DNA from 2 places in the Allobosea sp. GW821-FHT03A12 genome. Region 2 is predicted to be linked to the other one. Evidence: predicted binding sites of a transcription regulator. Region 2 holds the regulator's gene; the other holds the start of a gene.
What was found. The regulator HrcA, encoded in region 2, represses chaperone genes, less so after heat shock. The targets are predictions, from matches to a motif close to GTTAGCACTCNCNNNNNGNGAGTGCTAAC.

Region 1: the regulator HrcA is predicted to act here: its motif matches at 3,280-3,308, upstream of groES (co-chaperone GroES).

Annotation. Positions count from the first base shown of each region.
Region 1 covers NZ_JBYSVZ010000003.1:1,347,723-1,354,418, forward strand. Annotated here, with positions in the region: gene AC3WLC_RS13970 (TAXI family TRAP transporter solute-binding subunit) at 1-965, opposite strand, end outside; gene groL (chaperonin GroEL) at 1,245-2,882, opposite strand; gene groES (co-chaperone GroES) at 2,930-3,217, opposite strand; gene AC3WLC_RS13985 (MarR family winged helix-turn-helix transcriptional regulator) at 3,435-3,890, shown strand; gene AC3WLC_RS13990 (PaaI family thioesterase) at 4,019-4,504, shown strand; gene AC3WLC_RS13995 (hypothetical protein) at 4,694-4,960, shown strand; gene AC3WLC_RS14000 (helix-turn-helix transcriptional regulator) at 4,968-5,777, opposite strand; gene AC3WLC_RS14005 (hypothetical protein) at 5,864-6,364, shown strand; gene AC3WLC_RS14010 (VOC family protein) at 6,388-6,696, shown strand, end outside.
Region 2 covers NZ_JBYSVZ010000006.1:504,806-511,501, reverse strand. Annotated here, with positions in the region: gene hemW (radical SAM family heme chaperone HemW) at 1-1,096, opposite strand, end outside; gene rdgB (RdgB/HAM1 family non-canonical purine NTP pyrophosphatase) at 1,093-1,740, opposite strand; gene rph (ribonuclease PH) at 1,745-2,461, opposite strand; gene hrcA (heat-inducible transcriptional repressor HrcA) at 2,745-3,827, shown strand; gene AC3WLC_RS24820 (ankyrin repeat domain-containing protein) at 3,872-4,480, shown strand; gene AC3WLC_RS24815 (cupin domain-containing protein) at 4,714-5,067, opposite strand; gene AC3WLC_RS24810 (LysE family translocator) at 5,069-5,683, opposite strand; gene AC3WLC_RS24805 (methyl-accepting chemotaxis protein) at 5,771-6,696, opposite strand, start outside.

The DNA.
Region 1 (6,696 bases), on a different contig from region 2:
ATCGAGATCATGAAGGTGATCTCATCGCGATAGCGCACCAGAAGGAACGGCCTGGCGCCGTCGTAATAGACTTTTGCGCCAGCATGGATTGCCACGGACGGGCCGTTCTGTGCCGGCCGCGCGATACCCGCGGCGAGCGGTGTCCGGAAAGCGAGACGCAACTGCTCTTCGAACAGGATGCGTGTCAGTTCCTCGACGGCGGCGTCCGGCACTTTGACGCCCGCAACAAGATTGATTCCGATCGCCAGCGTTGGGGTGTCCTGTTCCGGAACCGGCGGGTATCCCTGATAGGTCCCCTGGCTGATGCTGCTTTCGCTGACATAGGGCTTCACCAACCGGATCGCTGAGGCCTGCTCGACCGGTACGAAGAAGAGCCCGTCGCCGCGTTGCTGCAGGCGCCGCATGACCTCGACTGTGGCCGGATCGCGTAGCGCCCTGACGAAGGCGATCGCATCAATCTCGCCGCGCTCCAGCGCTGCGAAGTTGTCGTTGACAGGGCCGGCGCTGATCGTGATCTCGGCCAATGGCAGGTCGTGATGCTGCGCGAGCGCAAAGAAGTTCTGGTTGCCGGAGGTACCTTCCGGCGGAAGGGCCAGGCGCTTGCCGGCCAAATCCCGCAGGCTTCTGATCCCGGACGAGCGACGCGCGATCAGCTGGAAATGCTCGCGTGCCACGACTGCGACGGCCCTGACGGTCGGCGCGGTCATGATATCGGCCTGGACCGAGGCGAGGGCCGCCTTGCCGTCTGCAACCAGGCGCGCATTCGTCGCCGAGCCATCGGTATGTACGATTTCGAGGCGGATGGTCTTCGACTGCGTCGCGACGAGGTCGCGGACCTCGCCCATCAGTTGATCGACATTGCCGCCCTTGCCGCCGACCGCGACCGACAGGACCATCGGCGGGGTATCCCGGAAGGCGTACCAGCCGCTCGCGGCTGCGGCTGCTACCGCCAGGAAGCCGATCATGGCGTAGACGCCGACAATCACAGCAGACCGCCGAACCATTGATGATCTCCGCTCCGCCCGTCGCGCGGGTATGGCCTCGTGGTCGCGCGCGATGGCGAAAGGCCGGTCCGACTCACGGGGAGCGGGATAGTCGTGCGGTGTCTACAGTTGGAAGAACCTTGCGGCAGCTGGCAAGATTGTCCCGGTCGATACCGCCAGGATCTTGGGTGGTGTGACGAAAAAGGCCCGGCTTGCGCCGGGCCTCCATAGTTCTCGCAAAGGCGAGGGCTGGGCTTCTTATCAGAAGTCCATGCCGCCCATGCCGCCGCCGCCCATCGGGGGCATCGGGGCGTCCTTCTTCGGCGACTCGGCGATCATCGCCTCGGTGGTGATCAGCAGGCCGGCGATCGAAGCCGCGTCCTGGATCGCCGTGCGCACGACCTTGGTCGGGTCGATGATGCCGGCCTTGACCAGGTCGCCGTACTCGCCGGTCTGGGCGTTGTAGCCCCAGGCGTAGTCCTTCGACTCCAGCAGCTTGCCGATCACGACCGCACCGTCACCGCCGGCGTTGTCGACGATCTGGCGGGCCGGAGCAGCGATCGCCTTGCGGACGATCTCGACGCCGGTCTTCTGGTCGTCGTTCTGGGTCTTGATGCCCTTGACCGAGGACAGCGCACGCAGGAGGGCGACGCCGCCGCCCGGCAGGATGCCTTCTTCCACCGCAGCGCGGGTGGCGTTCAGGGCATCGTCAACGCGATCCTTCTTCTCCTTGACCTCGACCTCGGTCGCGCCGCCGACGCGGATGACCGCGACGCCGCCGGCGAGCTTGGCCAGACGCTCCTGGAGCTTCTCACGGTCGTAGTCCGAGGTGGTCTCCTCGATCTGCGCCTTGATCTGCGCGACGCGGCCCTCGATGTCCTTCTTCTTGCCGGCGCCGTCGATGATCGTGGTGTTCTCCTTCTCGATGCGCACCTTCTTGGCGCGGCCGAGCATGTTGAGCGTCACGGTCTCGAGCTTGATGCCGAGGTCTTCCGAGATCATCTGGCCGGCGGTCAGGATCGAGATGTCCTCGAGCATGGCCTTGCGGCGGTCACCGAAGCCCGGAGCCTTGACGGCAGCGACCTTCAGGCCGCCACGGAGCTTGTTGACGACGAGCGTGGCGAGAGCCTCGCCCTCGACGTCCTCGGCGATGATCAGCAGCGGCTTGCCGGTCTGCACGACGGCCTCGAGGATCGGCAGCATCGCCTGGAGCGACGACAGCTTCTTCTCGAAGATGAGGATGTAGGGGTCCTCGAGCTCGGCGACCATCTTCTCGGCGTTGGTGATGAAGTAGGGCGAGAGATAGCCACGGTCGAACTGCATGCCCTCGACGACGTCGAGCTCGGTGTCGGCGGTCTTGGCTTCCTCGACGGTGATGACACCCTCGTTGCCGACCTTCTGCATCGCGGTCGAGATCATCTTGCCGACCGACTCGTCGCCGTTCGCCGAGATGGTGCCGACCTGCGCGACTTCCGCGTTCGAGGTGACCTTCTTGGAGTTCTTCTTGAGGTCGGCGACGATGGCCTCGACGGCCAGGTCAATGCCGCGCTTCAGGTCCATCGGGTTCATGCCGGCCGCAACCGACTTGGCGCCTTCACGGACGATCGCCTGGGCGAGCACGGTGGCGGTGGTGGTGCCGTCGCCGGCATGGTCGTTCTGGCGCGAAGCGACTTCGCGGACCATCTGAGCGCCCATGTTCTCGAACTTGTCGGCGAGCTCGATCTCCTTGGCGACGGTGACGCCGTCCTTGGTGATGCGCGGGGCGCCGAACGACTTCTCGATCACGACGTTGCGGCCCTTCGGACCGAGCGTGACCTTCACGGCATTGGCGAGGATGTCCACGCCGCGCAGCATCTTGTCGCGGGCGTCGGTGGAAAAGCGAACTTCTTTGGCAGCCATGAGACTACTCCTGATTGAACTCTACGGACGGGTGGGCGTCAGGCTGCTCAGCCGACGATGCCCATGATGTCGGATTCCTTCATGATCAGGAGATCCTGGCCGTCGATCTTGACCTCGGTGCCGCTCCACTTGCCGAAGAGGACGCGATCGCCCTTCTTGACATCGAGCGCAACCAGCTTGCCGGCGTCGTCGCGGGCGCCGGCGCCAACGGCGACGACCTCGCCCTCCTGGGGCTTTTCCTTGGCGGTGTCGGGGATGATGATGCCACCCTTGGTCTTCTCTTCGCCATCAAGGCGACGGACCACAACGCGGTCATGCAGCGGACGGAACTTCATGGTTCTGTCTTCCTCTCGGGTCGTATTCTGGACGGGCTCTGAATGGCCCGCGGAAAGGATCTGTTAGCAGTCTCACCAGGTGAGTGCTAACCGACGTCGCGGAGATAGGCGCGGGGTCTGCCGGAGTCAAGGAAAGCGCCGCGCAAAAGGTGAACGCGACCAGCGGTCGCCGATCTATGCTGCTGCGGCGGCACATTAAACCGGCTATCGTGGCGAGATGACGACGCCGGTAGCCGATCTCAAGCTCGACGACATCGCCCGCTCCTGCGTGGTGCTGCATGTGCGCATGACGGCGCGGGCCGTGACCCGCGCCTATGACGAGGCGATGCGGCCGAGCGGCCTCAAGATCACCCAGTTCGTGCTGCTCTCGGCGCTCTCGACCGGCGCCTGGCGCTCGGTCACGGAACTCGCCGACCGCTTCGCGCTGGAGCGGACCTCGCTGACGCGGAACCTCCAATTGCTCGCCGCCGAGAAGCTGATCGAGCCGGTCGACTGCAAGGGCCGGGCGCTGACCTATGCCGTGACGGAGAAGGGCCGTGCCGCGATCGAGGCGGCGATTCCCTACTGGCGCGCGGCGCAGGATAGGATCGAAGGCGGGCTCGGGCAGGAGCGCTGGAGCGAGACGCGCGATAATCTGAAGGCGATCCGGCGGGCGGCGCGGGAAGTCGGCTAGTACCGTCATTGCCAGGAGCAAAGCGACGAAGCAATCCAGAGGCGGGCGGGCGCAACGGCAAGTCCTCCTTGACCACGACGCGCAGCCATCTCTATCGTGCATCTACACGATAGAGATGGAGATTCTGCATGTCCCGCCAGGTCGGTGTCGTCAGCCGTGATGTCCTGCTGGCGGAGGACGGCGTATCCTTCCTGCTCGGGATCGTCGAGGGGCGCCATCCCGGCCCGCCCTTCGCCGACGCCATGGATTTCGATATCGCCGAGGTCGAGGAGGGCAGGGTGGTCTTCGTTGGCACGCCCTCGCCGCGCTTCTTCAATCCGCTGGGGACGATCCATGGCGGCTGGACGGCGACGATCCTCGATTCCGCCATGGCCTGCGCCGTGCATTCGACGCTGCGGGTTGGCGAGGGCTACACCACGCTGGAGATGAAGCTGAACTATGTCCGCCCGGTCATGCCCGCCAGCGGCCCGGTGCGCTGCGAGGGCAAGCTGATCCATCGCGGCGGCTCGGTCGCGACCAGCGAGGGCAAGCTGGTCGATGCGCAGGGCAAGCTGCTGGCGCACGGCACCGAGACCTGCATGATCTTCGGCGCGAAGGCGGGAGCGGGACGCTGATCGGAGCGCCGCCTCTGCTGGTGGGCAGGAGCGGCTCGTGACATTTGCGCCATTCACCGACGCGGCCGTCGAAGCGAAGTTTCGAGTGCTGCCGGAACCGCTTCGGCCTCCCATGCTGCGTCTGCGTCAGATGATCCTCGAGGTCGCCGCTGGGAGTCCCGAAATAGGGCCGCTCACGGAAACGCTGAAATGGGGCGAGCCTGCCTGGTTGCCCAGGCGGCCGAGGACAGGACGACCGTGCGGGCTGACGCGCTGAAAGGCTCGTCGACGCATTACGCGCTCTATGTCCACTGCCAGACCAGCCTGATCGAGACGTTCAGGCACCATTACTCCGGGCAGTTCAGCTATGACGGCAACCGGGCGCTGATCTTCGCTGTCGAGCGCGCGCCGCCGGCCGAGCCGCTGGCGCATTGCATCGCCCTCGCTTTGACCTATCACCGCTGGGCAAAGCGCTGAGCGCCGCTTACCCGCCGCGATAGTTGCCCGGGCTCTCGCCCATCACCCGCTTGAAGCGGCGATTGAAGGTCGAGAGGTCGCCGAAGCCGCAATCGAAGGCGATGCCCGCGACCGGCTGATCGGTCCGGCGCAAAAGCAGGGCCGCGCGATGCAGACGGGTGCGCAGCACATATTGATGTGGCGTCATCCCGACCAGCGCCCGGAACGTCCGCAGGAAATGATAGGGGCTCATCGCCGCCTGCCGCGCCAGTTCATCGAGCGAGAGAGCGTCTTCGCAATGCGCCTCGATATGGCGCAGCGCCCGCGTGATCCGGCGCTGGTCGCGAGCGCCCGGCGTTGAGATCCCGGGTTTTGCGCCTGACAGCACGCTCGCCACGGCGCCGGCGAGGCGCAGCGCGGTTTCCTCCAGCCTCTCGGGCTCGTCTACCGCGATTTCCGCTTCGGCGACGACACCGGCGAGCGGCGCGAGGGGCGGCAGATGCGCCTGTGCGAAACCGATCTGCCGGGCGCCCGGCACGGCCGCGACGATGCCTTCGAGCCAGGCCGGTTCGAACTGGAAGGCGAGACAGCGATCGCCGGCCGCATGCTCATGGCCGCATTCGAAGCAGGCGCCACGATTGCCGAGCAATAGCGAGCCCGGCGCCAGCACGGCGCTGCCTTGCGTCGAGCGGTAGCGGAACGAGCCGCTGCGAACGATGGCGATGCAGTGCTGCGTATGCGCTTCCTCGAAGGCGCGGTCGTCAGGGCCGGCCGTGCAGACGATGTCGCTGACCCGCCAGCCGGGGCCCGACGCCAGGAGATGAGCGGTTGCGGTCATATCAGCGAGTTTAGCAGTTTTTCCCAAGCGAAGCCCGAGGCTCCGGAGCTAGCTGGGTGCCAACTTGATCCACGCGGAGCCCGATCATGACAGCAGCGCCATCGATGCTGGCCGATGTCCTCATCGCCGCCGGGCCGTCGCCTGAATACGCAGAGAAACTCGCCCTCTACGGTCAGTTCGTCGGGGCCTGGACCATGGATGCCGTGATGCATACCGATGACGACCAGCGTCATGAAGCCAAGGGCGAGATCCATTTCGGTTGGGTCTTAGGCGGTCGCGCTGTGCAGGATGTCTGGAGCCTGCCGGGCTTCTTCCAAGGCACGACGCTACGCATCTACGACCCCGGGCAGGACGCCTGGCACATCCTCTGGAGCGATCCGCTCAAGCAGTACTACACGCGCCAGCTCGGCCGTGCCGAAGGCCGGGACATCGTCCAGCACGGCGAGCTCGACGACGGCACCGCAATCCGCTGGCGTTTCACTAAGATCACGCCGGATTCGTTCCATTGGATCGGCGACCGCTCACGCGATGGCGGTGCGAGCTGGCAGGTCCAGGCCGATTTCCGCGCCAAGCGCATCAAAGCCTGACAATCGGAAGGAGGACGGCCATCATGTTCGATCACATCTCGATCGGCGTTCGCGAGATCGCCCGCAGCAGACGCTTCTACGACGCCGCGCTTGGCGCGCTGGGTTACGAGTGCCTGAGCAGCGACGAAAGCTCGCTCGGCTATGGCAAGGGGAGTGTCGGCCTCTGGATCGGCGCGGTCTCGGCGCCGGTGCCGCCCGACCGCGACTCGAACCTGCACTTCTGTTTCGTCGCACCGACCCGCCAGAGCGTCGATGCTTTCCACGCGGCTGCACTGGCGGCGGGCGGGACCGAGAACGGCAAGCCAGGCCTGCGCGAATCCTACGGCCCTGAC
Region 2 (6,696 bases):
TGCCGATCCGGTTGCCGTTGAGCTTGCGGCCGGCCAGCCCCTCGAACACATCGAGATCGATGCCTTTGACGAGCCTGAGGCCCATCAGCAGGTATTCGTCGCCCTGCGCCTCGGCCGAGAGCTTCTCGTTCTCGACCAGCGCGTCGCCGCCGGCCTCGATCCGCTCCAGCCAGGTCTCGGGGCGCTTCTCGGTCGATTGGGCAAAGCGGCCATCCAATGTCACCAGCCGGCCATGGGCGCCCGGCCCGATGCCGGCATATTCGCCATAGTGCCAGTAGACCAGGTTGTGGCGGCATTCCGCGCCCGGCCGGGCGTGGTTCGAGATCTCGTAGACCGGCAGGCCGTGCTTGGCCGTAATCTCTTGCGTCACCTCGTAGAGCGCCGCGCCCGCATCGGGATCGGGAATGGCGAGCTTGCCGGCCTTGTAGAGCTGCTCGAAGGCGGTGCCGGGCTCGATGGTGAGCTGGTAGAGCGAGAGATGCTCGGCGGCATGGCTGATCGCGAGTTCAAGCTCGGCCTGCCAGAGCGCCGGCGTCTGATGCGGCGAGCGGGCATAGATCAGGTCGAAGGAATAGCGCTCGAAATAGCGCCGTGCGATCGCGACCGCATCGAGCGCCTCCTGCGCCGAATGCATCCGGCCGAGCGCCTTGAGATCGGTATCGTTCAGCGCCTGGACGCCGAGCGAGACGCGGTTGACGCCGGCGGCGCGGAAATCGCGGAAGCGCCCGGCCTCGACGCTGGTCGGATTGGCCTCGAGCGAGACCTCGCAATTGGGGTCGACGGCCCAGTGCTCGCCGATCGCATCGAGGATCGCGCCGACCGTCGCGCCCTCCATCAGCGAGGGCGTGCCGCCGCCGAAGAAGATCGAGGAGACCGTGCGCCCAGGCGCCAGTTCGGCCCGCTGGGCGATCTCGCGGCGGAAGGCGGCGATATAGCGGGCCTGGTCCGGTGGCTGATGCCGGACATGGGAGTTGAAGTCGCAATAGGGGCATTTGGCCAGGCAGAACGGCCAATGCACATAGACGGCGAAGCCGGCAGCCGCGGTCGGATGCGCTGGTACACCGGGCCGCGCGGCAAAGGCGGCCGGAGGGCTCAAGCGGGCTTCCTCAGGCAGGCGGCGGCCAGCACATGGAAGGCGCGGGCCCGGTGCGACAGGCCGGGCGAGCCGTCCTGCGGGATGCCGTGCTTCTGCTCCGAGGTCATCTCGCCGAAGGTCCTGTCGTGGCCAGCGGGCTGGAAGATCGGGTCGTAGCCGAAGCCGGAGCTGCCGCGCGGCGCGTCGACGATCTCACCGAAGACGCGGCCCTCGAACAGTTCCTGATGCCCGTCTGGCCAGGCGATCACCAGTGCCGAGACGAAATGCGCCTTGCGCTGCTCGGGCGTGGTCGCCCCGCGTTTTGCAAGCTCAGCCTGAACGCGGGCGAGCGCCGGGACGAAATCCTTGCCTGGACCGGCCCAATTGGCCGAGAACAGGCCGGGCGCGCCGTCGAGCGCGTCGATGCAGACGCCGGAATCGTCGGCGAGCGCCGGCAGGCCGGAGGCCTTTGCCGCCGCGACTGCCTTGATCGCGGCGTTCTCGGCGAACATGTGGCCGTCCTCGACCGGCTCGGGCAGGCCGAGTTCGCCAGCCGAGACCAGCTCGACCCCATAGGGCGCCATCAGCTCGCGCATCTCGCGCAATTTGCCCTGGTTATGGGTCGCGATCACGACCTTGCCGGTGAGGAGGCGGGGTTCGCTCATGGCGTCAGGCCACCGCCGCCTTCTGCAGGGCGACCAGCTTGCCGACGCCGCCCTTGGCGAGCTTGAGCAGGGCCAGCAATTCATCCTCCGAGAACGGTGCGCCCTCGGCGGTGCCCTGCACCTCGACGAGACCGCCCGAACCGGTGATCACGAAATTGGCGTCGGTCTGCGCGCCAGAATCCTCGACATAGTCGAGATCGATCACCGGATTGCCGGCGACGATGCCACAGGAGACTGCGGCGACATGATCCTTCAACGGATTGGCGCCCTTCAGCATGCCGCGCCCTTCCATCCATTTCAGCGCGTCGTGCAGCGCGACCCAGGCGCCGGTGATCGAGGCGGTGCGGGTGCCGCCATCGGCCTGAAGCACGTCGCAGTCGACGACGATCTGGCGCTCGCCGATCGCGGTCAGGTCGACCACGGCGCGGAGCGAGCGACCGACCAGGCGCTGGATTTCCTGCGTGCGGCCCGAGGGTTTGCCGGAGGTGACCTCGCGGCGGGTGCGCTCATGGGTGGCGCGCGGCAGCATCGAGTATTCGGCGGTGACCCAGCCCTTGCCGGTGCCGCGCAGCCAGGGCGGCCCCTTTTCCTCGACCGTCGCGGCGCAGAGCACCTTGGTCTCGCCGAAGGTCACCATGCACGAGCCTTCGGCATAGCGCACCACGCCGCGTTCCAGCGTGACCTTGCGCATCTCGTCGGCTGCGCGCTTCGAGGGTCTCATCGTGCCAATCCTGTGTTCCGGAGTCCGCGGCTTGTAGGCGCTTAAGCGGAGTGCGGCAAGGCGAAGCCTGTGCGGTCATTGCGAGCGTCAGCGAAGCAATCCAGGGGCGGCAGAGCTCCATGACCCCCTGGATTGCTTCGTCGCTTCGCTCCTCGCAATGACGGAAGCGTCGTGGCCATGGGTTCGGAGCTCAGGCCTTCGGCCTGCCCCGGAATGACAGGGCTTGATCCCGCCACGCCCACCGGGGACAATGGGCGATGGCATCGAGGTTGTTCGCTAGGGAATGAGCGCCCATACCCGCCCGGAGTCCCCCGGCGGCCTGGTCGAGATCGACCAGCGCTCGCGCGAGATTTTTCGGCAGATCGTCGACGGCTATCTGACCACCGGCGAGCCAGTCGGCTCGCGCAACATCGCCCGCCTGCTGCCGATGGCGCTGTCGCCGGCGACGGTGCGCAATGTCATGACCGATCTCGAAATGGCCGGGCTGATCTACGCCCCGCACACCTCGGCCGGGCGCCTGCCGACAGAGCGGGGCCTGCGCTTCTTCGTCGACGGCATGATGGAGGTCGGCAATCTCACCTCCGACGAGCGCTCGCGCATCGAGGCGCAGATCCGGGCCGCCGCGAGCAACCGCTCGCTCGACCAGACGCTGACCGAGGCCTCGGCCTTGCTGTCCGGCTTGTCGCGCGGCGCCGGCGTCGTCGTCACCACCAAGGCCAATGCCCGCCTGCGCCATATCGAATTCGTCCGGCTCGATGCCGGCCGCGCGCTCGCCGTGCTCGTCGCCGATGACGGCACGGTCGAAAACCGCATCCTGGCGCTGCCGCCGGGCCTGCCGGCCTCGGCGCTGGTCGAGGCCGGCAATTTCCTCAATGCCCGCATCGTCGGCAAGACGCTGGACGAGCTTCGCCGCGAGATCGCCGACAGCCGAACTCTAATGGAGCGCGAACTCGACGACTTGACCGCAAAGCTGGTCGAAAGCGGCGTTGCCACGACCTCCGGCCCCTCCGGCGACCGGCATCTGATCGTGCGCGGCCAGGCCAATCTGCTCGAGGACCTGAGGGCGCAAGAGGATCTGGAGCGCATCCGCCTGCTCTTCGCCGATCTGGAGACGCAGACCGAGCTCATCGACCTGCTCTCGCGGGCCGAGGCGGGCGACGGCGTGCGCATTTTCATCGGCTCGGAGAACAAGCTGTTCTCGATGTCGGGCTCCTCGATCATCGCCGCGCCCTTCCGCGATGGCGGCCAGCGCATCGTCGGCGTCGTCGGCATCATCGGCCCGACCCGGCTGAACTATGCCCGGATCGTGCCGATGGTCGATTACACCGCCAAGGTGGTCGGGCGCCTGCTCGACAGCGGGCGATGAGGCGGCTGCTGCGGGCCGCCGCGATCCTCGCGGGAGTGTTGCTGATGACCGGAGCAAGCGAAGCTCAGACCGGCCTGCTCGAAGCCGCCAGCCGTGGCGATCTCGCCGCCGTGAACCGCCTGATCGCCGCCAAGGCGGATCTCGAACAGCGCGACGGTCAGCGCCAGACTCCATTGCTGCTCGCCGTCGCCGGCAATCATGTCGCCGTCGCCAAGGCGCTGCTGGCGGCAGGTGCGAGCCCCAATGCCCAGGCGTCGAACCAGGACACGCCCTGGCTGCTCGCCGGTGCCAGCGGCCGCACCGAGATCATCGCGGCCATGCTGCCGCTGAAGCCCGACCTCACCATCCGCAACCGCTATGGCGGCAATGCCTTGATCCCGGCTTGCGAGCGCGCCCATGTCGAAACCGCCAAGCTGCTGCTGACATCGGGCATCGACGTGAACCACGTCAACAATCTCGGCTGGACCTGTCTCCTGGAGATCGTGATCCTCGGCGATGGCGGCTCGCGCCACCAGCAGGTCGCCAAGCTCGTGCTTGATGCCGGCGCCAACCCCAACCTCGCCGACAAGGATGGCGTCAGCCCGCTCGCTCATGCTCGCAAGCGCGGCCAGAACGAGGTCGCCAGGCTGATCACGGCGGCCGGCGGGCGCTGAGACACGCCGTCATTCCGGGGCGCGCCGAAGGCGTGAGCCCGGAACCCATGAACACGGTGGTTCCGACACATCCTCCGTCATTGCGAGCGCAGCGAAGCAATCCAGGAGCGGAGAGCTCTGCGTCCCCCTGGATTGCTTCGTCGCTGACGCTCCTCGCAATGACGGGTGGGTCAGTGTTCTTGGATTCCGGGCCCATCGCTGCGCGATGTCCCGGAAAGACGGAACAGCGCCCGCTATTCCAGCCAGTCGGTGATGAAGCGCTCACTGGCGTGGATGTCGATCGATTCCAGCACCTCCGGCCCGAGGCTGCGGAATTTGTGCGGCACGCCCGCAGGCACGACCAGAATCTCGCCCGGCCCGGCCTCGATCTCCCGGTCGCCGATGGTGTAGAGCGCCCGCCCGGCGCGGACGATGAAGGTCTCGGGATAGGGATGGCTGTGCAGCCTTGGTCCCTTGCCGGGCTCTGCCCGGACGAAGATCAGCGCGACCTCGCCGCCGAAACCCTGGACCTCGCCATGCCATTCGCCGGGCGTCTCCGCCCAGTCCTCGCGGCGAATGGCGTGAGGCGCCGTGGTTTCGTCCGCCATCTCAGCCGCGTGCCGCGATGGCCACTGCGGCGCCCGCCATCACGCCGCCGGTGACGCGGTTGATCCGGCGCATGGTCTTGGGACTGGCGACCAGCCGCCGCGCCCGGTCGGCGGCATAGGCGTAGCCGAGCAGGGTGGTGTTGATGATCAGCATGGTCAGCACGGCGACCTCGGCGAAAGCCAGCGGCGTCAACGCCTGCAGATCGACGATCAGCGGCAGGATCGAGACGAAGAACACCATCACCTTGGGATTGCCGAGCGTCAGCGTAAGGCCGCCGAGAAAGAGGCGGACGCCCTCGCCGCGCATCGCCGGCTGGTCTTCCAGGCTCTTCACCGGCGCGGTCCAGAGCTTCCAGGCGAGATAGACGAGATAGGCGCAGCCGGCATATTTGATGATCAGGAACAGGCCGTGGAAGTTCTGCATCAGCACGGACAGGCCGAGCGCCGAGAAGGTCAGCCAGACCAGATCGCCGGAGGCGATGCCGAGCACGAAAGGCACGGCGCGTCGGAACCCGGTCGAGAGCGAGCGCGCCACGATCGCGGCGATGCCCGGCCCCGGCGAGGCGACGGCCAGGAAGTAGACACCGGCGAAAACCAGAAGCCCGGCGAGATCCATCGAGCGTTGCTCCCTGATATCGGCTTGTAGCGGCCAGATTAGCAGCCTGCGCCGGATGTGTCCCATCGCCTTGCGTGATGGGAGAGATCAGCCGCTCTGGCGGATGCGTCCGCGCTTCTCGGCGCGCGCCTTGCCCATCGCGCCAAGGAAATCCCCGATCGATTGCTCCAGCGCCAGCGATTGCGATGAGGTCGCTCGGACGCGGTCGTCGACCTGCCGGGCGAGCGCAGCCGCTTCGCGCGCGAGGCCCTCGACCAGCGCGGCATGATGCGCGATGGCGTCGACGCCGGAGGACGAGCTTTCGGCGCGCTCGGCGATCGAGCGGATATGGCTGGCCTGCCCCGCAACCGACTCGGCGACGACATCGGCGCTGTCCTGCAGCGTCTGCATGGTCTGGCCGAGCCCGCGCACGGCCTCGCCGATGGCGCGCCCGGCATCGACGACCTCGCCGACGCCTTGGCGGATGGTTTGCGTTGCGTTGTTGGTGGCCGTGGCGAGCGCTTTGACCTCGGCCGCGACCACGGCGAAGCCCTTGCCCGCTTCGCCGGCGCGAGCCGCCTCGATGGTGGCGTTGAGCGCCAGCAGATTGGTCTGCGCGGCCAGACTCCGGATCAGCTCGACCAGGCTGCCGATCCGGTCGCTCGCCTGCTGCAGCAACGCGACGCTGTCGCTGATCGCATGGCATTCGGTGTTCGCCGCCTGGGTCGCGCGGCTCGAACCGGCCGTCTCCTGGGAGATGCGCTCGCTGGCGAGCTCGCATTGCCGCGTCGCTGCGACGATCTCGGCGACGGAGGCGGCGACCTGCTCAGGTCGCTCCTGCGTGCCGGATAATGCCGACAAGGTCGCGCCGGCCTGGGTCGAGAGCTGGCCGGAGAAGCCGGCGACATCCCCCATGCTCGCCTCGATCGCCGAGATGCGCTCGCCGATCCCATCGCGAAAGGACTGTTCGAGAGCGCCGAGACGATCGTCGACATCGCTTTCGAGCGCATCGTCGAAGCAGGCGAGCGAAAAGG